Regions from separate parts of the Priestia sp. FSL W8-0524 genome, predicted to be linked through region 1. Evidence: a T-box and tRNA genes for the amino acid it is inferred to sense, from the RefSeq annotation. Region 1 holds a T-box; the other regions hold tRNA genes.
The links. The T-box of region 1 lies ahead of serS (serine--tRNA ligase). A T-box ahead of a tRNA ligase gene usually reads a tRNA of that ligase, here a tRNA-Ser.
Positions count from the first base shown of each region.

Region 2: it has a tRNA-Ser gene. The T-box ahead of serS (serine--tRNA ligase) is inferred to sense a tRNA for this amino acid. The anticodon was not compared.
Region 3: it has a tRNA-Ser gene. The T-box ahead of serS (serine--tRNA ligase) is inferred to sense a tRNA for this amino acid. The anticodon was not compared.
Region 4: it has a tRNA-Ser gene. The T-box ahead of serS (serine--tRNA ligase) is inferred to sense a tRNA for this amino acid. The anticodon was not compared.

Region 1 is NZ_JBBOUG010000001.1:4,946,090-4,952,759, forward strand. It holds gene NST66_RS25795 (YaaC family protein) at 1-439, opposite strand, end outside; gene guaB (IMP dehydrogenase) at 556-2,022, shown strand; gene NST66_RS25805 (serine hydrolase) at 2,173-3,528, shown strand; gene pdxS (pyridoxal 5'-phosphate synthase lyase subunit PdxS) at 3,719-4,606, shown strand; gene pdxT (pyridoxal 5'-phosphate synthase glutaminase subunit PdxT) at 4,628-5,215, shown strand; T-box leader at 5,273-5,485, shown strand; gene serS (serine--tRNA ligase) at 5,538-6,670, shown strand, end outside.
Region 2 is NZ_JBBOUG010000001.1:4,554,478-4,561,147, forward strand. It holds gene NST66_RS23755 (glucose-1-phosphate adenylyltransferase family protein) at 1-993, opposite strand, end outside; gene NST66_RS23760 (glucose-1-phosphate adenylyltransferase) at 1,016-2,167, opposite strand; gene glgB (1,4-alpha-glucan branching protein GlgB) at 2,118-4,079, opposite strand; tRNA gene NST66_RS23770 (tRNA-Glu) at 4,374-4,445, opposite strand; tRNA gene NST66_RS23775 (tRNA-Ser) at 4,466-4,556, opposite strand; tRNA gene NST66_RS23780 (tRNA-Asn) at 4,560-4,634, opposite strand; tRNA gene NST66_RS23785 (tRNA-Ile) at 4,638-4,714, opposite strand; tRNA gene NST66_RS23790 (tRNA-Gly) at 4,721-4,794, opposite strand; tRNA gene NST66_RS23795 (tRNA-His) at 4,806-4,881, opposite strand; tRNA gene NST66_RS23800 (tRNA-Phe) at 4,892-4,967, opposite strand; tRNA gene NST66_RS23805 (tRNA-Asp) at 4,976-5,051, opposite strand; tRNA gene NST66_RS23810 (tRNA-Met) at 5,056-5,132, opposite strand; tRNA gene NST66_RS23815 (tRNA-Ser) at 5,158-5,250, opposite strand; tRNA gene NST66_RS23820 (tRNA-Met) at 5,278-5,354, opposite strand; tRNA gene NST66_RS23825 (tRNA-Ala) at 5,385-5,460, opposite strand; tRNA gene NST66_RS23830 (tRNA-Pro) at 5,466-5,542, opposite strand; tRNA gene NST66_RS23835 (tRNA-Arg) at 5,547-5,623, opposite strand; tRNA gene NST66_RS23840 (tRNA-Leu) at 5,633-5,721, opposite strand; tRNA gene NST66_RS23845 (tRNA-Gly) at 5,736-5,810, opposite strand; tRNA gene NST66_RS23850 (tRNA-Leu) at 5,834-5,915, opposite strand; tRNA gene NST66_RS23855 (tRNA-Lys) at 5,930-6,005, opposite strand; tRNA gene NST66_RS23860 (tRNA-Thr) at 6,014-6,089, opposite strand; tRNA gene NST66_RS23865 (tRNA-Val) at 6,119-6,191, opposite strand; rRNA gene rrf (5S ribosomal RNA) at 6,201-6,316, opposite strand; rRNA gene NST66_RS23875 (23S ribosomal RNA) at 6,426-6,670, opposite strand, start outside.
Region 3 is NZ_JBBOUG010000001.1:321,690-328,359, reverse strand. It holds gene NST66_RS01740 (S9 family peptidase) at 1-548, opposite strand, end outside; gene NST66_RS01735 (IDEAL domain-containing protein) at 725-961, shown strand; gene aceA (isocitrate lyase) at 1,157-2,440, opposite strand; gene NST66_RS01725 (M48 family metallopeptidase) at 2,833-4,092, opposite strand; tRNA gene NST66_RS01720 (tRNA-Glu) at 4,302-4,373, opposite strand; tRNA gene NST66_RS01715 (tRNA-Asn) at 4,378-4,452, opposite strand; tRNA gene NST66_RS01710 (tRNA-Ile) at 4,456-4,532, opposite strand; tRNA gene NST66_RS01705 (tRNA-Gly) at 4,539-4,612, opposite strand; tRNA gene NST66_RS01700 (tRNA-His) at 4,624-4,699, opposite strand; tRNA gene NST66_RS01695 (tRNA-Phe) at 4,710-4,785, opposite strand; tRNA gene NST66_RS01690 (tRNA-Asp) at 4,794-4,869, opposite strand; tRNA gene NST66_RS01685 (tRNA-Met) at 4,874-4,950, opposite strand; tRNA gene NST66_RS01680 (tRNA-Ser) at 4,976-5,068, opposite strand; tRNA gene NST66_RS01675 (tRNA-Met) at 5,096-5,172, opposite strand; tRNA gene NST66_RS01670 (tRNA-Ala) at 5,203-5,278, opposite strand; tRNA gene NST66_RS01665 (tRNA-Pro) at 5,284-5,360, opposite strand; tRNA gene NST66_RS01660 (tRNA-Arg) at 5,365-5,441, opposite strand; tRNA gene NST66_RS01655 (tRNA-Gly) at 5,448-5,522, opposite strand; tRNA gene NST66_RS01650 (tRNA-Lys) at 5,532-5,604, opposite strand; tRNA gene NST66_RS01645 (tRNA-Gln) at 5,609-5,683, opposite strand; tRNA gene NST66_RS01640 (tRNA-Tyr) at 5,690-5,773, opposite strand; tRNA gene NST66_RS01635 (tRNA-Thr) at 5,782-5,857, opposite strand; tRNA gene NST66_RS01630 (tRNA-Val) at 5,862-5,937, opposite strand; rRNA gene rrf (5S ribosomal RNA) at 6,044-6,159, opposite strand; rRNA gene NST66_RS01620 (23S ribosomal RNA) at 6,223-6,670, opposite strand, start outside.
Region 4 is NZ_JBBOUG010000004.1:39,675-46,344, reverse strand. It holds tRNA gene NST66_RS28605 (tRNA-Glu) at 778-849, opposite strand; tRNA gene NST66_RS28600 (tRNA-Ile) at 892-965, opposite strand; tRNA gene NST66_RS28595 (tRNA-Gly) at 978-1,051, opposite strand; tRNA gene NST66_RS28590 (tRNA-Asp) at 1,066-1,141, opposite strand; tRNA gene NST66_RS28585 (tRNA-Ser) at 1,156-1,248, opposite strand; tRNA gene NST66_RS28580 (tRNA-Met) at 1,276-1,352, opposite strand; tRNA gene NST66_RS28575 (tRNA-Ala) at 1,383-1,458, opposite strand; tRNA gene NST66_RS28570 (tRNA-Pro) at 1,464-1,540, opposite strand; tRNA gene NST66_RS28565 (tRNA-Arg) at 1,545-1,621, opposite strand; tRNA gene NST66_RS28560 (tRNA-Leu) at 1,631-1,719, opposite strand; tRNA gene NST66_RS28555 (tRNA-Cys) at 1,732-1,805, opposite strand; tRNA gene NST66_RS28550 (tRNA-Gly) at 1,816-1,890, opposite strand; tRNA gene NST66_RS28545 (tRNA-Leu) at 1,910-1,991, opposite strand; tRNA gene NST66_RS28540 (tRNA-Lys) at 2,005-2,080, opposite strand; tRNA gene NST66_RS28535 (tRNA-Gln) at 2,085-2,159, opposite strand; tRNA gene NST66_RS28530 (tRNA-Val) at 2,167-2,242, opposite strand; rRNA gene rrf (5S ribosomal RNA) at 2,357-2,472, opposite strand; rRNA gene NST66_RS28520 (23S ribosomal RNA) at 2,536-5,471, opposite strand; rRNA gene NST66_RS28515 (16S ribosomal RNA) at 5,697-6,670, opposite strand, start outside.

The sequences.
Region 1 (6,670 bases):
TATATTTACTACCTTCTAGTTGTTTCACATGAAACAATTCTTCTCCTACTTGTGAAAATAAACCGCTTTTTTGAATCTTAACTTCATCATCTAAAAAATCATAACTTTGTTTTTTTCTTTTTCGTGTTGATACTCCATGTGCTAACACCGCCGTATTTTCGGGATATACGGGGTTTTGTGTTAACAAACAAGCTTTTAACAGCTGTGACATTCCATAAAATAATAAAACGGGTTGAACTGATACAGGAGATTGTGCCGCAACTTGATAATAATTTTTACTGTGTTCCAAATAATAAATAAATGGGTAACTGTTTTTAAAACTATGTTGCTCTGCATCGCTATAATTCAATTTTTGATAGCGCTTTTTTAAAAAGTCTTGTACAAAAGGAACGGAGAAAAATAAATTGTAGGACGTCCAAACATCATTAAATTTATGCAACTAAATCACCTTTTCTTTTTATTAGAATTATCTGATATCTAGTGAAGTTATTGACAGGTACATATCTGCTTGTTAATCTACTAATAATATTCTGTCGTTTAAAGGAGGATTCTATAATGTGGGAAAGCAAATTTTCTAAAGAAGGCTTAACATTTGATGACGTTTTACTGGTGCCAGCAAAATCTGAGGTACTACCTAAAGACGTTGATATGAGTGTTGAACTAACAAAAACATTAAAATTAAAGGTGCCGTTCATCAGTGCAGGAATGGATACAGTTACAGAAGCTGAAATGGCTATTGCGATGGCTAGACAAGGTGGTTTGGGTATCATTCACAAAAACATGTCGATTGAACAGCAAGCAGAACAAGTTGATAAAGTAAAACGTTCTGAAAGTGGTGTTATCACGGATCCTTTCTTTTTAACTCCTGAAAACCAAGTATTTGCTGCTGAACACTTAATGGGCAAATATCGTATCTCAGGTGTGCCGATTGTCAACAACGAAGAAGAACAAAAACTAGTTGGAATCCTTACAAACCGTGACTTGCGTTTCATCCAAGATTATTCAATGCAAATTGCTGATGTAATGACAAAAGAAGAATTAGTTACTGCTCCAGTAGGAACGACTTTAGAAGAAGCAGAGAAAATTCTACAGCAATACAAAATTGAAAAGTTACCTCTTGTAGATGACAATGGCGTATTAAAAGGCCTTATCACAATTAAAGACATTGAAAAAGTAATTGAGTTTCCAAATGCAGCTAAAGATCAACAAGGTCGATTATTAGTTGGAGCAGCTGTTGGCGTAACAGCTGATTCAAATGTTCGTATCGAAAAATTAGTACAAGCTGGCGTTGATGTTATCGTTATTGATACAGCGCATGGACATTCACAAGGCGTTTTAGATACAGTGCGCAGCATTCGCGAGGCATATCCAGAATTAAATATTATTGCTGGTAACGTAGCAACGGCTGAAGGTACAAAAGCATTAATTGAAGCTGGAGCAAACGTAGTAAAAGTAGGAATTGGACCTGGTTCAATTTGTACAACTCGTGTTGTCGCTGGTGTAGGCGTTCCACAAATTACGGCAGTATATGACTGTGCAACTGAAGCTCGTAAGCACGGGGTAGCTATTATTGCAGATGGCGGTATTAAGTACTCTGGAGATATCGTAAAAGCACTTGCAGCTGGTGGACATACAGTAATGCTAGGAAGCCTTCTAGCAGGAACGACAGAAAGCCCTGGCGAAACAGAAATCTACCAAGGAAGACGCTTTAAAGTGTATCGTGGAATGGGCTCTGTGGGAGCTATGGAAAAAGGAAGTAAAGATCGATACTTCCAAGAAGATAATAAAAAATTAGTTCCAGAAGGTATCGAAGGCCGTTTGCCTTACAAAGGACCTGTAGCAGATACTTTATATCAAATGATTGGTGGTTTACGCGCAGGAATGGGTTACTGTGGTTCAGCTAACTTAGAAGCGTTACGTGAACAGGCACAATTCATCCGTATGACTGGAGCAGGCTTAAGAGAAAGTCACCCACATGATGTACAAATTACAAAAGAATCTCCTAACTATTCTATGAGATAATCATGAATGTGTAAAAAACACGTTTCCTTAATAGGGAAACGTGTTTTTTATGTCATTAATCATGAATGTAACAGTACTTCTTTATCTATTTTTTTAAATTTTAGTATGATAAAATTACATTTATGTGAGTTTACGTTTGGAGGGTATAGAGTGAGAAACGCAGTACAGAAACAATTAATTTGTGTCATTGCTGTTATGTTAATGGCCAGCGTATTTTTTGTCTCTACACAAGCATCAGCTGCTTCTAAAACAGATGATATTGGCGTTGAAGCAGACGCAGCCATTTTAGTAGAGGCAAGTACGGGGAAAGTGCTATACGGGAAAAATACGGATGCTTTATTAGGTATTGCAAGCATGACAAAAATGATGACGGAATACCTAGTATTAGAATCCATAAAAGATAAGAAATTATCTTGGGATCAACGTGTGCCAGTTAGTAAATATGCAGCTAAAATTTCTCAGGATTATGGATTATCAAATGTACCATTAATCGAAAACCAAAAATATACGGTGAAAGAATTATATGATGCCATGGCTATTTATTCAGCTAATGGAGCAGCCATTGCTTTAGCTGAAGCTGTCAGTGGTTCTGAAGAAGGTTTCATTAAGTTAATGAATGAAACAGCAAAAAAATTAAATATGGGTGAATCAAAATTTGTCAATTCTACAGGTCTTTCTAATTCCTTGTTAAAAGGGATGTATCCAAAAGGAACAAAGGAAGAAGATGAGAACCTCCTATCTGCTCGGGCAGTTGCTACTCTTGCTTATCACTTGATTCATGATTATCCAGAATCTTTGGAAGTAGCCAAAACTCCTTCCAAGATGTTTAGACAAGGGCAACAAGGCGAAACAAAAATGAACAATTGGAATAAGATGCTCCCTGGTTTTTCAGCTGCATACAGCGGCGTAGACGGCTTAAAAACTGGTCATACAGATTTTGCAGGTCAATGTTTCACTGGAACTGCAGAGCGTAACGGGGTAAGATACATAACAGTTGTAATGAATGCCAAGGAAAACGGCAAGTCTACAGAAGCTGCTCGTTTTTCTCAAACGAAAAAGATATTGGATTATGCTTTTAGTCATTTTCAGTTAAAAGAAGTAGTGCCTGCTAACGGCGAGATTAAAGGGCATGAAACAATTGATGTTGCTAAAGGAAAATCAAAAGAAGCTTCCGTTTCTCCAAAGAATTCGGTAAAAATTATTACCGAAAAAGGTCAAAAAGATCATACTAAAATCAACTTTAAGTTAAACGATAAAGTTATGAACGATCAAAAAGTTGTTGCTCCTATTAAAAAAGGAGAAACAGTTGCTTATGTAAGTGCAACAAACAGCAATCTTAAAGATCTAGGCTATGTAGGAGGCCAAACTACAGATAGCATGACGCCGGTCGTGACAAACGAATCTGTTGAAAAAGCTGGATGGTTCTCTCTCGCTATCCGCAGTATTGGTAACTTCTTCAGCGATATTTGGATGAATGCTGCAAATACAGTGAATAACTGGTTTTAATGATAACTCAAGAGAAAGAAGAGATACTACAAGGGAGTATCTCTTTTTTTTATTTTTAGATTTGTTTGTATATAATCTATAAATTAGATAGGAATTTTCCGAAAAATACGGTAAAATAGACACTAAGTTTTGAATTTTGTATATACACTAAAAATTATTGTGAAACACTTGATACAGGAGGAAGACAAACATGAATAACATTACAGGTACTGATCGTGTAAAACGAGGAATGGCGGAAATGCAAAAAGGTGGCGTTATCATGGACGTGATCAACGCAGAGCAAGCAAAAATTGCAGAAGCAGCAGGCGCTGTTGCCGTTATGGCATTAGAGCGTGTTCCAGCTGATATCCGTGCAGCAGGCGGCGTGTCTCGTATGGCAGACCCAACAATTGTTGAAGAAGTGATGAATGCTGTGTCCATTCCAGTTATGGCAAAAGCTCGTATTGGCCATATTGTTGAAGCACGCGTGCTAGAAGCGATGGGTGTAGACTACATCGATGAAAGTGAAGTGTTGACTCCAGCTGATGAGGAGTTTCATTTAAATAAAAATACATTTACGGTTCCATTTGTGTGCGGTTGTCGTGATCTTGGTGAAGCATCCCGCCGTATTGCTGAAGGAGCTGCAATGCTTCGTACAAAAGGCGAACCAGGGACAGGAAACATCGTGGAAGCAGTGCGTCATATGCGCCAAGTAAACGCTCAAGTACGTAAAGTTGTGGGCATGGACGAAGATGAGTTAATGACAGAGGCAAAACTATTAGGCGCGCCTTATGAGTTATTACTGCAAATTAAACGTGAAGGTCGCCTACCGGTTGTAAACTTTGCAGCGGGCGGTGTAGCAACACCAGCAGACGCAGCGTTAATGATGCAGCTTGGAGCAGACGGTGTGTTCGTTGGTTCAGGAATCTTTAAATCCGACAACCCTGAAAAATTTGCTCGAGCAATCGTTGAGGCAACAACGCATTATCAAGATTATGAACTCATTGCAAACTTGTCAAAAGGATTAGGAAGTGCAATGAAAGGGATTGAAATTTCATCATTATTACCAGAAAACCGCATGCAAGAGCGTGGATGGTAATTTAAAGGGAGTTTTGACAAAATGGTAAAAGTAGGCGTGTTAGGATTACAAGGTGCCTTTCGCGAGCATGCACAAGCATTAGAAGCAGCAGGCGCTGAAGCCATTATCATTAAAAAAGTTGAACAGCTAGACGAAATAGATGGTTTAATCCTACCGGGCGGCGAAAGCACAGCGATGCGTCGTCTGATTGACAAGTATGACTTTATGGAACCTCTTCGCCAGTTTGCACAAGCAGGTAAACCGGTGTTTGGTACGTGTGCGGGTTTAATTTTACTTGCAGGACAAGTTGTTGACCGTGAAGAGCCCCATTTAGGTGTTATGGATATTACGGTAGCTCGAAATTCATTTGGGCGCCAACGAGATAGCTTTGAAGCTGCTCTAAATATTAAAGATATTGGTGAAGATTTTATAGGCGTATTTATCCGTGCTCCGCATATTGTAGAAGTAGGAGAAAACGTTGAAGTCTTGGCAATGCATAACGACCGAATTGTTGCAGCAAGACAAGGTCAATTCTTGGGATGTTCGTTTCATCCAGAATTAACAGATGATGCTCGCATGGCTCAGTATTTTGTAGCAATGGTTGAAGAAGCTTCGAAAAAACCTGTATAAATGAATTGCATCTTGTAAAGACTTGTAGTACATTATGATTAATAAAAATGATATTGGTATAAAGCGTTGATAGGAAATAGTAATAAGATTTTTGATTTCAAGAGAGTCGATGGCTGGTGTGAATCGATAATCAATTCTTATGAATCCGTCCTGGAGCAAGCTGTCGAAAAAGTAGTAGGCAGTTTCGGTTCATCCGTTATCTGGTTTAAGAGGAAGGCTTATTTTAGCTTTCAATTAGGGTGGCAACGCGGGTAAACTCTCGTCCCTTTCACAGGGATGAGAGTTTTTATTTTGCCCTTTTATACTAAAGGAGGTACTCAGTATGTTAGATTTAAAATTTTTACGTGCTAATTTTAATGAAGTAAAAGAAAAGCTCAAGTTTCGTGGTGAGGACTTAACGGACTTAGGTCGCTTTGAAGAGTTAGATGCAAAACGCCGTGAGCTAATTGCTCAAACAGAAGAGTTAAAAAGCAAGCGAAATGAAGTATCACAGCAAATTGCACAATTGAAACGTGAAAAACAAGATGCTGATCATTTAATCGTTGAAATGCGTGAAGTAGGAGACCGCGTAAAGCAATTGGATGAAGAGCTTCGCAGCGTTGAAGAAGAGTTAGAGCTATTGCTGCTTTCAATTCCTAACGTTCCACATGAAAGTACGCCTGTAGGTGAAACTGAAGATGATAACGTAGAAGTTCGCAAATGGGGAGAAATTAAACAATTTGATTTTGAACCAAAACCGCATTGGGATTTAGGAACAGATTTAAATATTTTAGATTTTGAAAGAGCTTCGAAAGTAACGGGAAGCCGCTTTGTATTTTATAAAGGGTTAGGTGCAAGATTAGAACGTGCTCTTATTAACTTTATGATGGATTTACATATGGATGAGCATGGTTATGAAGAAATCCTTCCTCCATATATGGTGAATCGTACAAGTATGACAGGAACAGGGCAGCTTCCTAAATTTGAAGAAGATGCATTTAAAATTAAAGAAGAAGATTATTTCTTAATTCCTACAGCTGAAGTACCAGTTACAAATTTACATCGTGATGAAATTTTAAGCGGAGATCAGCTTCCAATTGCTTATACAGCGTATAGTGCTTGCTTCCGCTCAGAAGCAGGCTCTGCAGGAAGAGATACACGTGGGCTTATTCGTCAGCATCAGTTTAATAAAGTAGAACTTGTTCGCTTTGTTAAGCCAGAAGATTCTTATGATGAATTAGAAAAATTAACGGGCCATGCTGAAAAGGTTCTTCAACTATTAGGTTTACCTTACCGAGTTCTAAGCATGTGTACAGCTGACTTAGGTTTCACAGCAGCCAAAAAGTATGATATTGAAGTTTGGATTCCAAGTTATGAAACGTATCGTGAAATTTCTTCTTGTTCAAACTTTGAAAGCTTCCAAGCTCGCCGTGCTAATATTCGCTTCCGCCGTGATACAAAAGCAAAACCAGAACA
Region 2 (6,670 bases), 390 kb from region 1:
TTTAGCAATGACTCTAGGTAGACCTGACTCACCTAGCAACGTTTCATTACTTCCTATTTTCACATCTTTGTCTAAAACAACATTTTCTAATACACTATTTTCTAAAATAACGCCTTTTTGCATCACAATGCTATTCTTAACGACCGTACCTTTTCCAATTTTAACGCCTCGGAAGATAATACTATTTTCCACATGTCCTTCAATCACGCACCCGTTTGCGATCATTGAGTTTTTCACAACCGCTTTTTTTGCGTAACGAGTAGGCGGTTCATCTTTTACTTTAGTGAAAACAGGACGTTCGTTGATAAATAACTGCTTCCAAACATCTGGAGATAAAATTTCCATACTTGTTTTATAGTAGGCATCTAAGCTAGAAATCTCAGCCGTATATCCGTGGTGTTCGTACTTTTCTACACGATGAGATTGTGCCATATATCGAACCATTTCTTTAATCGTATAAAAATCATGCGATTCATTTTGCAAAATATTAACTAGAATAGATTTATTAATAATATACATATTAAGCGATTTATCACCCTGCTTCATTTCAGTAATATCTGCATTTGAAGCAATATGACGCTGCAGCACGTGCTCAAAGTCAACTGTACATATCGTATAACTATTAGCAATTAATACGTATTCCTGCTTACTTCTTAAGAAATAATCAATATGATAACGGAACTGCGTGAATAGTGATGGACTCTCTAAGTGTAAATCACTTGTCATAGGAGGGAAGATAAACAATCCATCTCGCTTCCGATCCAAATCCCATTCTTTTCCTGAACCTATATGATCCATCAATGCGCGATAGCGATCACGAGGAAAAATGGCAACGCTCGAAATTCCAGAGTTCACCATATTAGAAAGCGTAAAATCGATTAATCGATAGCGCCCTGCAAAAGGAATGGCAGCAATCGATCTATAAAAGGTTAAAGGCTGCAGCGCTGTTGTGTTTGTACAAGCATCAATAATACCAAGCATTTGATTATTCAATGTCGTTCATCCTCTCTGTTCGTTAAATGCATTTAGCAACTGATTCAATCAATTCTTGAGTAACAAGAATTACTTCTTCGCTTCCTTTGGTCGGTCGAATGATAGTACCGTCTGGAACTTCAATGTCCGATGGAACAATTGCGTTTTCAATATATACGTTAGAGCCTATCTTTGCAGTAGGCATGACAACCGTTTTCTTAACTTCAGAACCTGAACCGATTTGTACACCTGGAAATAACACGGACTGCTCTACGTTTCCTTCGACAACGCACCCTTCATTTACTAATGACTCCACCACGCAGGCGTTTGGCGCAATATATTGAGGAGGCTGATTAGGGTTAACAGAGTATACTTTCCATGAAGAGTCAAATAAATTAAGCTCGTCTTTATCACATAACAAATCCATATTCGCTTCCCATAAGCTTTTTACAGTTCCTACATCTTTCCAATAACCTTGGAATGGATATGCAATTAGCTTTTTCTTTTCATCTAGTAAAAGCGGAATAACATCTTTACCAAAATCATGGCTTGAGTATGGATTGCGTGCATCCATTTCTAAATATTCTTTTAAAATACTCCATTTAAAAATATAAATCCCCATAGAAGCTAGATTATTTTTAGGACGCTGTGGCTTTTCATCGAACTCCATTACATCTAGGTCACTATTTGTATTTAAAATACCAAAACGGCTCGCTTCTTCCCAAGGTACTTCAATAACAGAAATCGTTACATCTGCTTCTTTGTTTATATGATAATCAAGCATATTTTCATAGTTCATTTTATAAATGTGATCACCTGATAGAATCAGTACGTACTCAGGATCATATTGTGTCAAATAGTTTAAATTTTCATAAATAGCGCTAGCCGTGCCTTTATACCACTTTACTCCATCTGACTCCGCGTATGGAGGCAATACTGTGACGCCACCATTCCGTCGGTCCAAATCCCAAGCGCTTCCAATTCCAATGTATGAATTGAGAACTAGCGGTTGATATTGTGTTAATACACCCACTGTTTCAATACCTGAATTTGTACAATTACTTAAAGCAAAATCAATAATTCGATACTTACCACCAAATGGTACAGCTGGCTTTGCTAGATTTTTTGTAAGCGAACTTAGCCGACTACCTTTTCCTCCTGCCAATAACATCGCTACGCATTTCTTTTTTAACATGTTGTTTTCTCTCCCCTCGTTTTCTCTTTGCTCGTAGTATACTAATGCCAAACGGCGGAATATTCATTTCAATGCAAAAAGGTTGACCGTGAAACGATTCATCCACTGATTTTAATGCCTTTTTATTTACAATGCCTGAACCGCCGTACACTTCGTCATCACTGTTAATAACTTCAATGTACTCTGTCTCAACTGGAACTCCAACTTTGTAAGAATGATATGGATGCTCAGAAAAATTGCTAACAACTATAAAAATCTCCTGATTTTCTTTCGACTTGCGAATAAAGGAGAAAATTTGTTGATGATGATTGTTAACATCAATCCATTCAAATCCATCTGGATTATGGTCTAATTCATATAAAGGCTTGCTTCTTTTATAAATCTTGATGAGATCCTTCATATATCCGTTAAGATTGCGATGCATGTCAAAGTCATAAAGCATCCAGTCTAACTCTTCTAAATCTTTCCACTCATCAAATTGGCCAAACTCTCCGCCCATAAATAAAAGCTTTTTTCCAGGGTGTGCAAAGAAATATCCATATAGCAGTCGAAGCTGTGCAAACTTGCGCCAGTAATCACCTGGCATCTTATTAAGCAATGATTTTTTCCCATGTACGACTTCATCATGAGAAAGCGGCAAAATAAAGTTTTCGTTAAACGCATACATTAGTGAAAAGGTCATTTTATCGTGAAGATAGGGACGTCTTTCCACTCCAGCTTCCATGTACGTTAAAACGTCATTCATCCATCCCATGTTCCACTTATAATTAAAGCCTAAACCGCCCTCATACGTAGGTGCTGTAACAAGGGGCCAATCCGTTGAATCTTCTGCCATCATTAATATCGTTTCATCAGATTTAAAAACAGCTTCATTCAATTTTTTTAAGAAGCTGACAGCTCCATCATTTACTGCTTTTCCAGAAGAATTTTGCCAATAAAGCATATTAGCTACAGCATCTACTCGAAATCCATCTATGTGGAAGTACTCCAACCAAAACAAAGCGTTCGAAATGAGAAAACTTTGTACTTCAGGCTTGCCTAAATCGAAATTAGCTGTTCCCCAAACATAGTTTTCACGGTCGGGTTCTTTTTTGTATTCATAAGTAGGTTCTCCATCGAACATATACAGACCATGTTCATCCTTACAAAAATGCCCGGGTACCCAGTCTAAAAGAACGCCTATATTATTTTGATGACACTCATCTATAAAGTTCATCAACTCTTTAGGTGTACCGTATCGACTGGTAGCAGAATAGTATCCAGTTCCTTGATATCCCCAGGATCGGTCGAGCGGATGCTCAATGACTGGTAATAACTCAATATGTGTAAAACCTTGTTCAGCAATATAAGGAATAAGCTCCTGTGCTAATTCACTGTATGTATAAAGGCTGCCATCTTCATGAGTCCTCCAAGACCCTGCATGCAGCTCGTAAATACACAGTGGTCTTTCATATATATTTTGCTGTTTTTTCTTTCTACGCCAATATTGGTCGTTCCATTTGTACCCATCCAATGAGTAAACAATAGACGCAGTGTTTGGACGCACTTCACTGAAGAAAGCGTATGGATCTGCTTTTAATTTTTTTTGATTGCTTTGTGTGATGATTTCATATTTATAAATAGTCCCTTGTTCTAATTCAGGGATAAATGTCATCCAAATACCTTCTTCATTAACTTTAACCATTGAATGTTGAAAACCGTTCCATTTATTAAAATCACCTACAACGCTTACACCCTTTGCATGAGGTGCCCACACGCAAAATCGTACGCCTTCAATTCCTTCTACCGTTACCTGATGCGCACCGAAAATAGAGTAACTGCGAAATAAGTTTCCTTCGTGATACAAATGAACATCAAATTCAGTAGGCTGAACCGCTAGATTCACTTTTGCCACCCCTTTAACTTCAAACATAATATACGCACATAATATACGCTTCTTACCACTCATTCCCTTTTATAGTAAAAACATAAACCTTTTCTACAAATATAATAGAATAAATGTTCTTTAAAATTACTCTTTATTCCATACTCTTCATACTTTATTACTTTATGAATAATTCCATATGATATAGGGAAAATCCTGCTTAAAACTTACTTTTTATTCTGAAAATTCATGGTAATTATTCCTAACTATTATTCCTGTTTACTTAATCTTTAAAAAAGCGCAAATAAAAAAAGGTTTGCATATATGCAAACCTTTTTAAGATGACCCGTACGGGATTCGAACCCGTGTTACCGCCGTGAAAGGGCGGTGTCTTAACCGCTTGACCAACGGGCCATATTTAAATTTAAAACGACTGGCGGAGAAGGAGGGATTTGAACCCTCGCGCCGCTTACACGACCTACACCCTTAGCAGGGGCGCCTCTTCAGCCACTTGAGTACTTCTCCGTATGGCTCCACAGGTAGGACTCGAACCTACGACCGATCGGTTAACAGCCGATAGCTCTACCACTGAGCTACTGTGGAATATGGTGGGCCTAAGTGGACTCGAACCACCGACCTCACGCTTATCAGGCGTGCGCTCTAACCAGCTGAGCTATAGGCCCATTATTTGGAGCGGGTGATGAGAATCGAACTCACGACATCAGCTTGGAAGGCTGAGGTTTTACCACTAAACTACACCCGCGTTACTTAAGATGGGGCGACTGATGGGAATCGAACCCACGAATGCCGGAACCACAATCCGGTGCGTTAACCACTTCGCCACAATCGCCGTCTTAAAATGGTGGCTCGGGACGGAATCGAACCGCCGACACAAGGATTTTCAGTCCTTTGCTCTACCAACTGAGCTACCGAGCCAAACAAAATGGCGGTCCCGACGGGAATCGAACCCGCGATCTCCTGCGTGACAGGCAGGCATGTTAACCGCTACACCACGGGACCACTTTGGTTGCGGGGACAGGATTTGAACCTGCGACCTTCGGGTTATGAGCCCGACGAGCTACCGAACTGCTCCACCCCGCGATGATATGAATATGATATAAATAAATGGCGGAGGAAGAGGGATTCGAACCCCCGCGGGCTTTAACACCCCTGTCGGTTTTCAAGACCGATCCCTTCAGCCGGACTTGGGTATTCCTCCGTATATTTATAACAAATGTAACTTATATGGTAGCGGCGGAGGGAGTCGAACCCACGACCTCACGGGTATGAACCGTACGCTCTAGCCAGCTGAGCTACACCGCCATATTATTCGTTACAATTATTTAATTTCATTGGTGGAGCCTAGCGGGATCGAACCGCTGACCTCCTGCGTGCAAGGCAGGCGCTCTCCCAGCTGAGCTAAGGCCCCATAAATGGTCGGGAAGACAGGATTCGAACCTGCGACCCCTTGGTCCCAAACCAAGTGCTCTACCAAGCTGAGCTACTTCCCGTTTATGGCGCGCCCGAGAGGAGTCGAACCCCTAACCTTTTGATCCGTAGTCAAACGCTCTATCCAATTGAGCTACGGGCGCTTATTAAAATGGTGCCGAGGGCCGGACTTGAACCGGCACGGTAGTCACCTACCGCAGGATTTTAAGTCCTGTGTGTCTGCCAATTCCACCACCCCGGCAGGACTTATATACGTGGAGCGGAAGACGAGGTTCGAACTCGCGACCCCCACCTTGGCAAGGTGGTGTTCTACCACTGAACTACTTCCGCGCATATATGAAATTAAGTAAAGATGCGGGTGAAGGGACTTGAACCCCCACGTCGTAAGACACTAGATCCTAAGTCTAGCGCGTCTGCCAATTCCGCCACACCCGCGTGTGAATATTAAATGGTGAGCCATGAAGGACTCGAACCTTCGACCCTCTGATTAAAAGTCAGATGCTCTACCAACTGAGCTAATGGCTCGAAAAAAATGGTGCCGGCAAGAGGACTTGAACCCCCAACCTACTGATTACAAGTCAGTTGCTCTACCAATTGAGCTACACCGGCGTGCAATCTCTGACTTAAATAGTCGATGATGGAGGATGACGGGATCGAACCGCCGACCCCCTGCTTGTAAGGCAGGTGCTCTCCCAGCTGAGCTAATCCTCCGATATAAAAGCCTGGCAACGTCCTACTCTCACAGGGACAAAGTCCCAACTACCATTGGCGCTAAAGAGCTTAACTTCCGTGTTCGGTATGGGAACGGGTGTGACCTCTTCGCTATCGCCACCAGACATATTATATTATACACTATTATATAAAGAAAGCAATACTTTTTTTCGAAAGATTTATTCTTTCAAAACTAGATAACAGTTTGCTGAGTAAAGCTTACACTTTTAAAGTTTGGTTAAGTCCTCGATCGATTAGTATCAGTCAGCTACACATGTCGCCACGCTTCCACCTCTGACCTATCAACCTGATCATCTTTCAGGGATCTTACTAGCTTGCGCTATGGGAAATCTCATCTTGAGGGGGGCTTCATGCTTAGATGCTTTCAGCACTTATCCCGTCCACACATAGCTACCCAGCGATGCCTTTGGCAAGACAACTGGTACACCAGCGGTGTGTCCATCCCGGTCCTCTCGTAC
Region 3 (6,670 bases), 4.6 Mb from region 1:
AACGTCACTTCTTTATTTTTAAGTTTAACGACCGCAACTTGCGTATATTCACCTTTTAAATAGCCACTAGCATCGGATTTATACAACAAACGTTCCACTTCGTATGGCTGAGGATGCTCATGATTTTGTTCAACTCTTACAGCTTTTTCTTCCACTTTTGTAGAAAACATAATTTCGTCACTATAAGGAGACCATACGGGATTACTAACGCCTTTTTCACAATCTGTGAGTGCTTCTGCTTCCCCGCCTGTCGCTGCTAATAGATAGAGCTGAACGGTTTGACTGCGATCTGATAAAAAAGCAATCCACCTGCCGTCAGGAGACCATGCAGGAGAGTGATTATTTCCTTTATAATACGTCAATTGCTTTGTTTTTTTTGTTTCAAGATCTAACATAAACAGCTGCGTCTCATAACCGTTTTCTATTTTTTTCGTTTCTCGAACCGTATAAACTACACTTTTTCCATCTGGAGAAATCTGAGGGTTATACACAGACTTCAATTCATACAAATCCTCTACCGTTACCGTACGCTTTTTTACATGATTCAATTTCTTCGCCCCCAAGGATTCATTTTTAAACCAAATAGCCAATCGATAAAAACGAAAGTAGCGTTTCCCTCTTACTTTATCATTTCTAAAAATAAAAATCTAAAAATTTAGAAAATTAGTTGTTTTTTCTTCTTTTAATCTATATAATAATAAAAAGGGTGCAGAGGTGATGAGGTATGAACAATGAAAAATCGTACACGGAAATGATGAAGTCCCTCGCTCGCAAGAAAAAAGTAATTGATACTGTGAGTATGTTGGATGTTTATATCGAAATGGTAATTGATGAATCGCTTTTTAAGCGTCAAAAAGAACTGTTAGAAACAAACATTAACACGGCATTAGATCAACGTGATGAAACTGCTTTTTATGAGCTATCAGCACAGTACCAATCCTTACTTCAAACATCTACTTAATATTTCAAGAAGTTCATTCATGTTAATGATTTATATGTACGTTTAACAGGCAGAACCTTTCTTCTCAGGAAGAACAGCTGTCTGTTAAATCGTGTTTACTACATAAAAAAAGATTCTTACAGATGTAAGAATCTTTTTTGTTAGAATTTTTTCTATGAGTGGAAGTAAACAACCGTTCCACTCATAGATTTTTTGTTATTTATGCGCCTGAAACTGCTCTTCTTCTGTTGAACCTTTTAAAGCTGTTGTAGAGGAAGTCCCACCGGAAACTACTTGCGCCACTTCATCAAAATAACCCGTTCCTACTTCACGCTGATGTCTTGTAGCAGTATATCCATTTATTTCACTAGCAAACTCTCTTTCTTGTAACTCTGAATAAGCTGCCATTCCTCTTGTTTTATATCCTCGTGCCAGTTCAAACATGCTGTGATTTAAAGCGTGGAAGCCAGCAAGCGTAACGAATTGGAATTTGTAGCCCATTTTTGCGATTTCTCTTTGAAACTTTTCAATCGTTTTCTTATCTAATTTTTTCTTCCAGTTGAAAGATGGTGAACAGTTATAAGCAAGCATTTTACCTGGGAATTTTTCATGAATAGCATCTGCAAATTTTTGTGCCTGTTCCAAGTTTGGTTCAGACGTCTCACACCATACTAGATCAGCATATGGCGCATATGCTAAGCCACGAGCGATAGCTTGATCGATTCCGGCTCTCGTGCGATAAAAACCTTCAGCGGTGCGTTCACCTGTAATAAACTGGCGATCTACAGGATCAACATCACTTGTAATTAAATCAGCGGCATCAGCATCGGTACGAGCAATCAGAAGTGTTGGAACACCCATTACATCAGCAGCTAAACGAGCAGCAATCAAGTTTTTCACAGCTGTCTGAGTTGGAAGCAATACCTTGCCGCCAAGATGACCACACTTTTTCTCAGATGACAATTGATCTTCGAAGTGTACCGCAGATGCTCCTGACTCAATCATTCCTTTCATTAATTCAAATACGTTCAACTGTCCTCCGAACCCTGCTTCTGCATCTGCTACAATTGGAGCAAAGTAATCAATGTCCCCTTCTCCTTCTAAATGCTGAATTTGATCGGCACGCTGCAGCGCTTGATTGATTCGTTTCACAACATGCGGCACGCTGTTTGCTGGATATAGACTTTGATCAGGATACATATTTCCTGAAAGGTTTGCATCTGCAGCTACTTGCCATCCGCTGAGATAAATGGCTTTTAACCCTGCTTTTACCTGTTGTACTGCTTGATTTCCTGTTAAAGCTCCTAATGCATGAACGTATGGCTCTGTTTTTAATAAGTTCCAGAACTTTTCGGCCCCTCTTCTAGCAAGCGTGTGTTCAATATCAATGGATCCTCTCAGTCCAATGACTTTTTCTGCAGAATATGGACGTTCAATTCCTTTCCAACGCTCATCGCTTTTCCAGTTCTCTTCAAGGTTTTTTACACGAATCTCTTTCATTCTTTATACCCCCTAATGAATTTAAAATTCTATATTCATAAAAATATAAAACGCAGCAGTGAGAATATGTCTGTTTCATGATGAAGTAAATTAGCAGTTTGCCATAGTGTTAGTAAGAACGTAGATGAAATAAGTAAATAGTTGAAGGACATGTAGTAAGACTTTGCTGAGGTGAATATACGCTGATAAGTTTGACTGCTATCTTTTCAATCACAAATAACTATTCCTCCCTATTGTTATAAAACAGTTTTTATTTTACATACGTTATTATATAACAGTACTTTCGAAAATGAAACCTCCTTTTAGAATTTTTTTCCTACTCGCAAGGAGGCTTTTCTATTAATACCTACGTATAAAAGGCTTCATATATCCTTTACTTTTTCTTATATCACTTATTCATTTCTTTCATACTTCTCAACAAATGAAATTCTTTCCAATATTGTTGGATGACCATATCGAAAAATTTTCACTAAATACGGCGGATTCACCTGGGACAGTCCTGATTTTGTTAAATCCTGAAATGTTTTAATAGCAGCTTGTTTATCTCCTGTTAAGTCCATGGCGTACGTGTCAGATTGAAGTTCATGATGACGCGACTGCATATTTGTTAAAGGACTTACAGCAAATGTGAGCACAGAAAAAATAAGTAGAATAAGCGGTAATGAATTTAAATCACTAAGAGAAGTGATTTTTAATGCTTTCCCCCATCTCTTAATCACAAAGCTAGCTAAATGTTTCGTTAGCCATAAACCTACAATCGATAAAACTAAGGCTGAAGCAATCCCTACATAAATATGTTTCTTCACATAGTGACCCATTTCGTGCGCCATGATAAACAAAATTTCACGTTCCGTCAATTTATTAAGAGTAGTATCCCATAACACAATTCTTGAATTAGAACCTATTCCCGTTACATATGCATTGAGAGAGTTCGTTTTTTCAGACATGTTTACTTCATATACATGCTTAGCAGGTATATGAGCTTCATCTGCTAAATGCAAAATTTTCGTCTCCAGCTCTTTATTCTTTAATGGATAAAAATCGTTATATAACGGATCGATAACCACTGGTTGAATAAACGTCAAAAATAGCGTAAATGGAATAGATACTAGCCACGCATACAGCCACCATCTTTTTGAAAACTTACGAATGAATGCATACAACACAGCAATCACTAAAAACATCGTGGCATAGTTCACCCAAAAATCTGTAAAAAGATCTTTCATCCATCCTTGGAAAGGTTGCGTCGTAATATGGTAAGCCGTTGAAAGCTTATAGCTAATCCAGTCCATAGGAAAAGAGTAGATCAGCAGCAGAACAGATAACCAAAATACATAAATAGCAGTTTGGAGAAGACTGAAACGACTGACGTCTTTAGACCACTTATTCACTTTCTTAGACACACCTAACACTAAAATTAAAATAAACCCTAACCACTCATATGGAATTCGGATAAAAAAGAGCGCATCTCTAATCTTTGAATATTTTTCGGTTAACATAAGTTCTCTTGCATTCATAAACGTAGCCGGATCCACGCTGGTACCTTTTAATGATTGTGGAATAGAGGTGTCACTTATATAAAATAAATACACCCATATACAAGCTGCATACACAAGAAAAACTCCGATGGACCACAAAACAATTTTTTTCACGCATTCCCCTCCTTTTGTACAAACAGTATTCTGTTATTACTATTGTAGGTTTTTTTTCGAAATTTAGAACAAGCGTTTAGAGATGTGCTATAGGAAATGCAAATTGTGAAGAGAAAATCATAGAAAAACGAAAAACAGAGTTTATTCTTTTGTCTAAACTCTGTTTACAAACAAAAAAAGCAGTTTGCATATGCAAACTGCTTTTGAGATGACCCGTACGGGATTCGAACCCGTGTTACCGCCGTGAAAGGGCGGTGTCTTAACCGCTTGACCAACGGGCCAGTATGGCTCCACAGGTAGGACTCGAACCTACGACCGATCGGTTAACAGCCGATAGCTCTACCACTGAGCTACTGTGGAATATGGTGGGCCTAAGTGGACTCGAACCACCGACCTCACGCTTATCAGGCGTGCGCTCTAACCAGCTGAGCTATAGGCCCATTATTTGGAGCGGGTGATGAGAATCGAACTCACGACATCAGCTTGGAAGGCTGAGGTTTTACCACTAAACTACACCCGCGTTACTTAAGATGGGGCGACTGATGGGAATCGAACCCACGAATGCCGGAACCACAATCCGGTGCGTTAACCACTTCGCCACAATCGCCGTCTTAAAATGGTGGCTCGGGACGGAATCGAACCGCCGACACAAGGATTTTCAGTCCTTTGCTCTACCAACTGAGCTACCGAGCCAAACAAAATGGCGGTCCCGACGGGAATCGAACCCGCGATCTCCTGCGTGACAGGCAGGCATGTTAACCGCTACACCACGGGACCACTTTGGTTGCGGGGACAGGATTTGAACCTGCGACCTTCGGGTTATGAGCCCGACGAGCTACCGAACTGCTCCACCCCGCGATGATATGAATATGATATAAATAAATGGCGGAGGAAGAGGGATTCGAACCCCCGCGGGCTTTAACACCCCTGTCGGTTTTCAAGACCGATCCCTTCAGCCGGACTTGGGTATTCCTCCGTATATTTATAACAAATGTAACTTATATGGTAGCGGCGGAGGGAGTCGAACCCACGACCTCACGGGTATGAACCGTACGCTCTAGCCAGCTGAGCTACACCGCCATATTATTCGTTACAATTATTTAATTTCATTGGTGGAGCCTAGCGGGATCGAACCGCTGACCTCCTGCGTGCAAGGCAGGCGCTCTCCCAGCTGAGCTAAGGCCCCATAAATGGTCGGGAAGACAGGATTCGAACCTGCGACCCCTTGGTCCCAAACCAAGTGCTCTACCAAGCTGAGCTACTTCCCGTTTATGGCGCGCCCGAGAGGAGTCGAACCCCTAACCTTTTGATCCGTAGTCAAACGCTCTATCCAATTGAGCTACGGGCGCTTTATATGGAGCGGAAGACGAGGTTCGAACTCGCGACCCCCACCTTGGCAAGGTGGTGTTCTACCACTGAACTACTTCCGCTTATTAAAATGAGCCATGAAGGACTCGAACCTTCGACCCTCTGATTAAAAGTCAGATGCTCTACCAACTGAGCTAATGGCTCTCTATGGCTGGGCTAGCTGGATTCGAACCAACGCATGACGGAATCAAAATCCGTTGCCTTACCGCTTGGCGATAGCCCAATAAAATGGTGGAGGGGGGCAGATTCGAACTGCCGAACCCGAAGGAGCGGATTTACAGTCCGCCGCGTTTAGCCACTTCGCTACCCCTCCGATATAAATGGTGCCGGCAAGAGGACTTGAACCCCCAACCTACTGATTACAAGTCAGTTGCTCTACCAGTTGAGCTACACCGGCACGGTGGTGGAGGATGACGGGATCGAACCGCCGACCCCCTGCTTGTAAGGCAGGTGCTCTCCCAGCTGAGCTAATCCTCCAAATATCATACACAACATTAAATGTGTATATAAGTTTTTTACAAATGAGCCAAATAAAAAACCCCTAGACTCTTTTACAAGAGCATAAAAAGGGGTCTTATTCATTGCCTGGCAACGTCCTACTCTCACAGGGACAAAGTCCCAACTACCATTGGCGCTAAAGAGCTTAACTTCCGTGTTCGGTATGGGAACGGGTGTGACCTCTTCGCTATCGCCACCAGACAAGAGATTGCTCTCTCAAAACTAGATAACAATTTGCTGAGTAAAGCTTACGCTTTTAAAAGTTTGGTTAAGTCCTCGATCGATTAGTATCAGTCAGCTACACATGTCGCCACGCTTCCACCTCTGACCTATCAACCTGATCATCTTTCAGGGATCTTACTAGCTTGCGCTATGGGAAATCTCATCTTGAGGGGGGCTTCATGCTTAGATGCTTTCAGCACTTATCCCGTCCACACATAGCTACCCAGCGATGCCTTTGGCAAGACAACTGGTACACCAGCGGTGTGTCCATCCCGGTCCTCTCGTACTAAGGACAGCTCCTCTCAAATTTCCTACGCCCACGACGGATAGGGACCGAACTGTCTCACGACGTTCTGAACCCAGCTCGCGTACCGCTTTAATGGGCGAACAGCCCAACCCTTGGGACCGACTACAGCCCCAGGATGCGATGAGCCGACATCGAGGTGCCAAACCTCCCCGTCGATGTGGACTCTTGGGGGAGATAAGCCTG
Region 4 (6,670 bases), on a different contig from region 1:
AAAAGGAAAGTTCGTAAAAGTATACTTTTACGAACTTTCCTTTTATATATTTATTAAATGTATAGAAGTATTTCCTTAGTGTTTTAAACATTAGCCAAATAACTATGTCATGAACAATACATAGGAAATTGATATTATATTCCCTATTAAATTAATGTTATAAGAAGAAAGGTCTAAATTTATGCAGAGATTATTTAATTACAGCATTTATTAATAAAAAACATTAAATTATATGTCTTTAACGTGCAGAGAAACGCTCTGTAAGGAATTTAACTTTTGTTTTACACACAATGGGGGATTAGATACAACTTTTCAGCAATTAAGAAAAGAGATTAGCACAACTTTTATAAAGGCATTTATATTAAGGAGAATATTTTATTTAAGGTTTTAAGTTATTAATACATAAAGTGGTGGAGATCTTTAAACATTGTTTCTCGTTACAGAAGAGTCCATTCGGTTAAGGTCTATGAAAGTTGACCGTTTTTTGGTCATCACCTGTTTGTTCGAATCATCCTCTAAAGACCCAGTACCATCACATTGTACTATTGAGCAGATTCAAAGAACGCTTTTTCCGTTACGTCTCCTTCAACATCAGCAGCTTCTGCTGATCCAGAAGAACCTCCTAAATTCGGTAGAGCTAATGGAGGCGCTAACTAAAAATAACTAAACCTACGGCAGAAGCTACCACAGCTTATTTCGCTTTTCTTATTCAATCTCCTCCTAATTTTATTTAATAGGAATAAAAAAGCAGTTTGCAAATGCAAACTGCTTTTTTGATGACCCGTACGGGATTCGAACCCGTGTTACCGCCGTGAAAGGGCGGTGTCTTAACCGCTTGACCAACGGGCCAGTATCAATTTATAAGTTAAATTCAATTACTATAAAACATGATGGGCCTAAGTGGACTCGAACCACCGACCTCACGCTTATCAGGCGTGCGCTCTAACCAGCTGAGCTATAGGCCCTTTACTTGGATTTGGAGCGGGTGATGAGAATCGAACTCACGACATCAGCTTGGAAGGCTGAGGTTTTACCACTAAACTACACCCGCATATTTTCTTAAGATGGCGGTCCCGACGGGATTCGAACCCGCGATCTCCTGCGTGACAGGCAGGCATGTTAACCGCTACACCACGGGACCAAAATAGAAAATAATGGCGGAGGAAGAGGGATTCGAACCCCCGCGGGCTTTAACACCCCTGTCGGTTTTCAAGACCGATCCCTTCAGCCGGACTTGGGTATTCCTCCGTATATTTATAACAAATGTAACTTATATGGTAGCGGCGGAGGGAGTCGAACCCACGACCTCACGGGTATGAACCGTACGCTCTAGCCAGCTGAGCTACACCGCCATATTATTCGTTACAATTATTTAATTTCATTGGTGGAGCCTAGCGGGATCGAACCGCTGACCTCCTGCGTGCAAGGCAGGCGCTCTCCCAGCTGAGCTAAGGCCCCATAAATGGTCGGGAAGACAGGATTCGAACCTGCGACCCCTTGGTCCCAAACCAAGTGCTCTACCAAGCTGAGCTACTTCCCGTTTATGGCGCGCCCGAGAGGAGTCGAACCCCTAACCTTTTGATCCGTAGTCAAACGCTCTATCCAATTGAGCTACGGGCGCTTATTAAAATGGTGCCGAGGGCCGGACTTGAACCGGCACGGTAGTCACCTACCGCAGGATTTTAAGTCCTGTGTGTCTGCCAATTCCACCACCCCGGCAGGACTTATACGTGGAGGCGGCAACCGGATTTGAACCGGTGATAAAGGTTTTGCAGACCTTGGCCTTACCACTTGGCTATGCCGCCAATATATATATGGAGCGGAAGACGAGGTTCGAACTCGCGACCCCCACCTTGGCAAGGTGGTGTTCTACCACTGAACTACTTCCGCGAATTTATCTAAATTAAGATGCGGGTGAAGGGACTTGAACCCCCACGTCATAAGACACTAGATCCTAAGTCTAGCGCGTCTGCCAATTCCGCCACACCCGCGTGTAAATATAACTGGTGAGCCATGAAGGACTCGAACCTTCGACCCTCTGATTAAAAGTCAGATGCTCTACCAACTGAGCTAATGGCTCTCTATGGCTGGGCTAGCTGGATTCGAACCAACGCATGACGGAATCAAAATCCGTTGCCTTACCGCTTGGCGATAGCCCAATAAAGATGGTGGAGGATGACGGGATCGAACCGCCGACCCCCTGCTTGTAAGGCAGGGGGTCTCCCAGCTGAGCTAATCCTCCAAAGAATCTATATAAGCGCGTTAATAAGCGTTACTTTAAATACTCATAATAAACTATTTCAAATAAAAAACCCCTATGCTCTTTACAAGAGACTCATAAGGGGTTTTATTCATTGCCTGGCAACGTCCTACTCTCACAGGGACAAAGTCCCAACTACCATTGGCGCTAAAGAGCTTAACTTCCGTGTTCGGTATGGGAACGGGTGTGACCTCTTCGCTATCGCCACCAGACAAGAGATTGCTCTCTCAAAACTAGATAACAATTTGCTGAGTAAAGCTTACGCTTTTAAAAGTTTGGTTAAGTCCTCGATCGATTAGTATCAGTCAGCTACACATGTCGCCACGCTTCCACCTCTGACCTATCAACCTGATCATCTTTCAGGGATCTTACTAGCTTGCGCTATGGGAAATCTCATCTTGAGGGGGGCTTCATGCTTAGATGCTTTCAGCACTTATCCCGTCCACACATAGCTACCCAGCGATGCCTTTGGCAAGACAACTGGTACACCAGCGGTGTGTCCATCCCGGTCCTCTCGTACTAAGGACAGCTCCTCTCAAATTTCCTACGCCCACGACGGATAGGGACCGAACTGTCTCACGACGTTCTGAACCCAGCTCGCGTACCGCTTTAATGGGCGAACAGCCCAACCCTTGGGACCGACTACAGCCCCAGGATGCGATGAGCCGACATCGAGGTGCCAAACCTCCCCGTCGATGTGGACTCTTGGGGGAGATAAGCCTGTTATCCCCGGGGTAGCTTTTATCCGTTGAGCGATGGCCCTTCCATGCGGAACCACCGGATCACTAAGCCCGACTTTCGTCCCTGCTCGACTTGTAGGTCTCGCAGTCAAGCTCCCTTGTGCCTTTACACTCTACGAATGATTTCCAACCATTCTGAGGGAACCTTTGGGCGCCTCCGTTACATTTTAGGAGGCGACCGCCCCAGTCAAACTGCCCACCTGACACTGTCTCCCGGCCCGATCAGGGCCGCGGGTTAGAATTTCAATACAGCCAGGGTAGTATCCCACCGACGCCTCCACCGAAGCTAGCGCTCCGGCTTCTCAGGCTCCTACCTATCCTGTACAAGCTGTACCAAAATTCAATATCAGGCTACAGTAAAGCTCCACGGGGTCTTTCCGTCCTGTCGCGGGTAACCTGCATCTTCACAGGTACTATAATTTCACCGAGTCTCTCGTTGAGACAGTGCCCAGATCGTTACGCCTTTCGTGCGGGTCGGAACTTACCCGACAAGGAATTTCGCTACCTTAGGACCGTTATAGTTACGGCCGCCGTTTACTGGGGCTTCGATTCAGAGCTTCTCCCAAAGGATAACCCCTCCTCTTAACCTTCCAGCACCGGGCAGGCGTCAGCCCCTATACTTCGCCTTGCGGCTTCGCAGAGACCTGTGTTTTTGCTAAACAGTCGCCTGGGCCTATTCACTGCGGCTCTCTCGGGCTATACACCCTACCAGAGCACCCCTTCTCCCGAAGTTACGGGGTCATTTTGCCGAGTTCCTTAACGAGAGTTCTCTCGATCACCTTAGGATTCTCTCCTCGCCTACCTGTGTCGGTTTGCGGTACGGGCACCTCCCGCCTCGCTAGAGGCTTTTCTTGGCAGTGTGGAATCAGGAACTTCGGTACTATAATTCCCTCGTCATCACAGCTCAGCCTTTATGATGAGCGGATTTGCCTACTCATCAGCCTAACTGCTTGAACGCGCATATCCAGCAGCGCGCTTACCCTATCCTACTGCGTCCCCCCATTACTCAAACGGCGGGGAGGTGGTACAGGAATATCAACCTGTTGGCCATCGCCTACGCTTTTCAGCCTCGGCTTAGGTCCCGACTAACCCTGAGCGGACGAGCCTTCCTCAGGAAACCTTAGGCATTCGGTGGACAAGATTCTCACTTGTCTTTCGCTACTCATACCGGCATTCTCACTTCTAAGCGCTCCACCAGTCCTTACGGTCTGACTTCGCTGCACTTAGAACGCTCTCCTACCACTGACATCAAAGATGTCAATCCACAGCTTCGGTGATACGTTTAGCCCCGGTACATTTTCGGCGCAGAGTCACTCGACCAGTGAGCTATTACGCACTCTTTAAATGGTGGCTGCTTCTAAGCCAACATCCTGGTTGTCTAAGCAACTCCACATCCTTTTCCACTTAACGTATACTTGGGGACCTTAGCTGGTGGTCTGGGCTGTTTCCCTTTTGACTACGGATCTTATCACTCGCAGTCTGACTCCCATGGATAAGTCTTTGGCATTCGGAGTTTGACTGAATTCGGTAACCCGTTGGGGGCCCCTAGTCCAATCAGTGCTCTACCTCCAAGACTCTCACAACATGAGGCTAGCCCTAAAGCTATTTCGGAGAGAACCAGCTATCTCCAGGTTCGATTGGAATTTCTCCGCTACCCACACCTCATCCCCGCACTTTTCAACGTGCGTGGGTTCGGGCCTCCATTCAGTGTTACCTGAACTTCACCCTGGACATGGGTAGATCACCTGGTTTCGGGTCTACAACCACATACTAAACGCCCTATTCAGACTCGCTTTCGCTACGGCTCCGCCTTATCAGCTTAACCTTGCATGGGATCGTAACTCGCCGGTTCATTCTACAAAAGGCACGCCATCACCCATTAACGGGCTCTGACTACTTGTAGGCACACGGTTTCAGGATCTCTTTCACTCCCCTTCCGGGGTGCTTTTCACCTTTCCCTCACGGTACTGGTTCACTATCGGTCACTAGGTAGTATTTAGCCTTGGGAGATGGTCCTCCCAGCTTCCGACGGAATTTCACGTGTTCCGCCGTACTCAGGATCCACTCAAGAGGGAACGAAGTTTCAACTACAGGGTTGTTACCTTCTTCGACGGACCTTTCCAGGTCGCTTCATTTACTTCGTTCCTTTGTAACTCCGTATAGAGTGTCCTACAACCCCAAGAGGCAAGCCTCTTGGTTTGGGCTAATTCCGTTTCGCTCGCCGCTACTCAGGAAATCGCATTTGCTTTCTCTTCCTCCGGGTACTTAGATGTTTCAGTTCCCCGGGTCTGCCTTCAATATCCTATGTATTCAGATAAAGATACTGTTCCATTACGAACAGTGGGTTTCCCCATTCGGAAATCTCCGGATCAAAGCTCACTTACAGCTCCCCGAAGCATATCGGTGTTAGTCCCGTCCTTCATCGGCTCCTAGTGCCAAGGCATTCACCGTGCGCCCTTTCTAACTTAACCATTAGCGAATAAATGGTACAACATAAAGTTGTGTTATTTATTGGTTTGATTAAAGAAAAGTTTCACTTTTCCTCAGCAATTACTGTTATCTAGTTTTCAAAGAACAATCGCAACCAAAATTCTTCTTATCTAATAAGAAGAAAGTAGTATGCTTTCTATAATTGAGAGATTGAACTCTCAAAACTGAACAAAGTGTCAAAACGTACGTCATGTAAAAATCCTTAGAAAGGAGGTGATCCAGCCGCACCTTCCGATACGGCTACCTTGTTACGACTTCACCCCAATCATCTGTCCCACCTTAGGCGGCTAGCTCCTTACGGTTACTCCACCGACTTCGGGTGTTACAAACTCTCGTGGTGTGACGGGCGGTGTGTACAAGGCCCGGGAACGTATTCACCGCGGCATGCTGATCCGCGATTACTAGCGATTCCAGCTTCATGTAGGCGAGTTGCAGCCTACAATCCGAACTGAGAATGGTTTTATGGGATTGGCTTGACCTCGCGGTCTTGCAGCCCTTTGTACCATCCATTGTAGCACGTGTGTAGCCCAGGTCATAAGGGGCATGATGATTTGACGTCATCCCCACCTTCCTCCGGTTTGTCACCGGCAGTCACCTTAGAGTGCCCAACTAAATGCTGGCAACTAAGATCAAGGGTTGCGCTCGTTGCGGGACTTAACCCAACATCTCACGACACGAGCTGACGACAACCATGCACCACCTGTCACTCTGTCCCCCGAAGGGGAACGCTCTATCTCTAGAGTTGTCAGAGGATGTCAAGACCTGGTAAGGTTCTTCGCGTTGCTTCGAATTAAACCACATGCTCCACCGCTTGTGCGGGCCCCCGTCAATTCCTTTGAGTTTCAGTCTTGCGACCGTACTCCCCAGGCGGAGTGCTTAATGCGTTAGCTGCAGCACTAAAGGGCGGAAACCCTCTAACACTTAGCACTCATCGTTTACGGCGTGGACTACCAGGGTATCTAATCCTGTTTGCTCCCCACGCTTTCGCGCCTCAGCGTCAGTTACAGACCAAAAAGCCGCCTTCGCCACTGGTGTTCCTCCACATCTCTACGCATTTCACCGCTACACGTGGAATTCCGCTTTTCTCTTCTGCACTCAAGTTCCCCAGTTTCCAATGACCCTCCACGGTTGAGCCGTGGGCTTTCACATCAGACTTAAGAAACCGCCTGCGCGCGCTTTA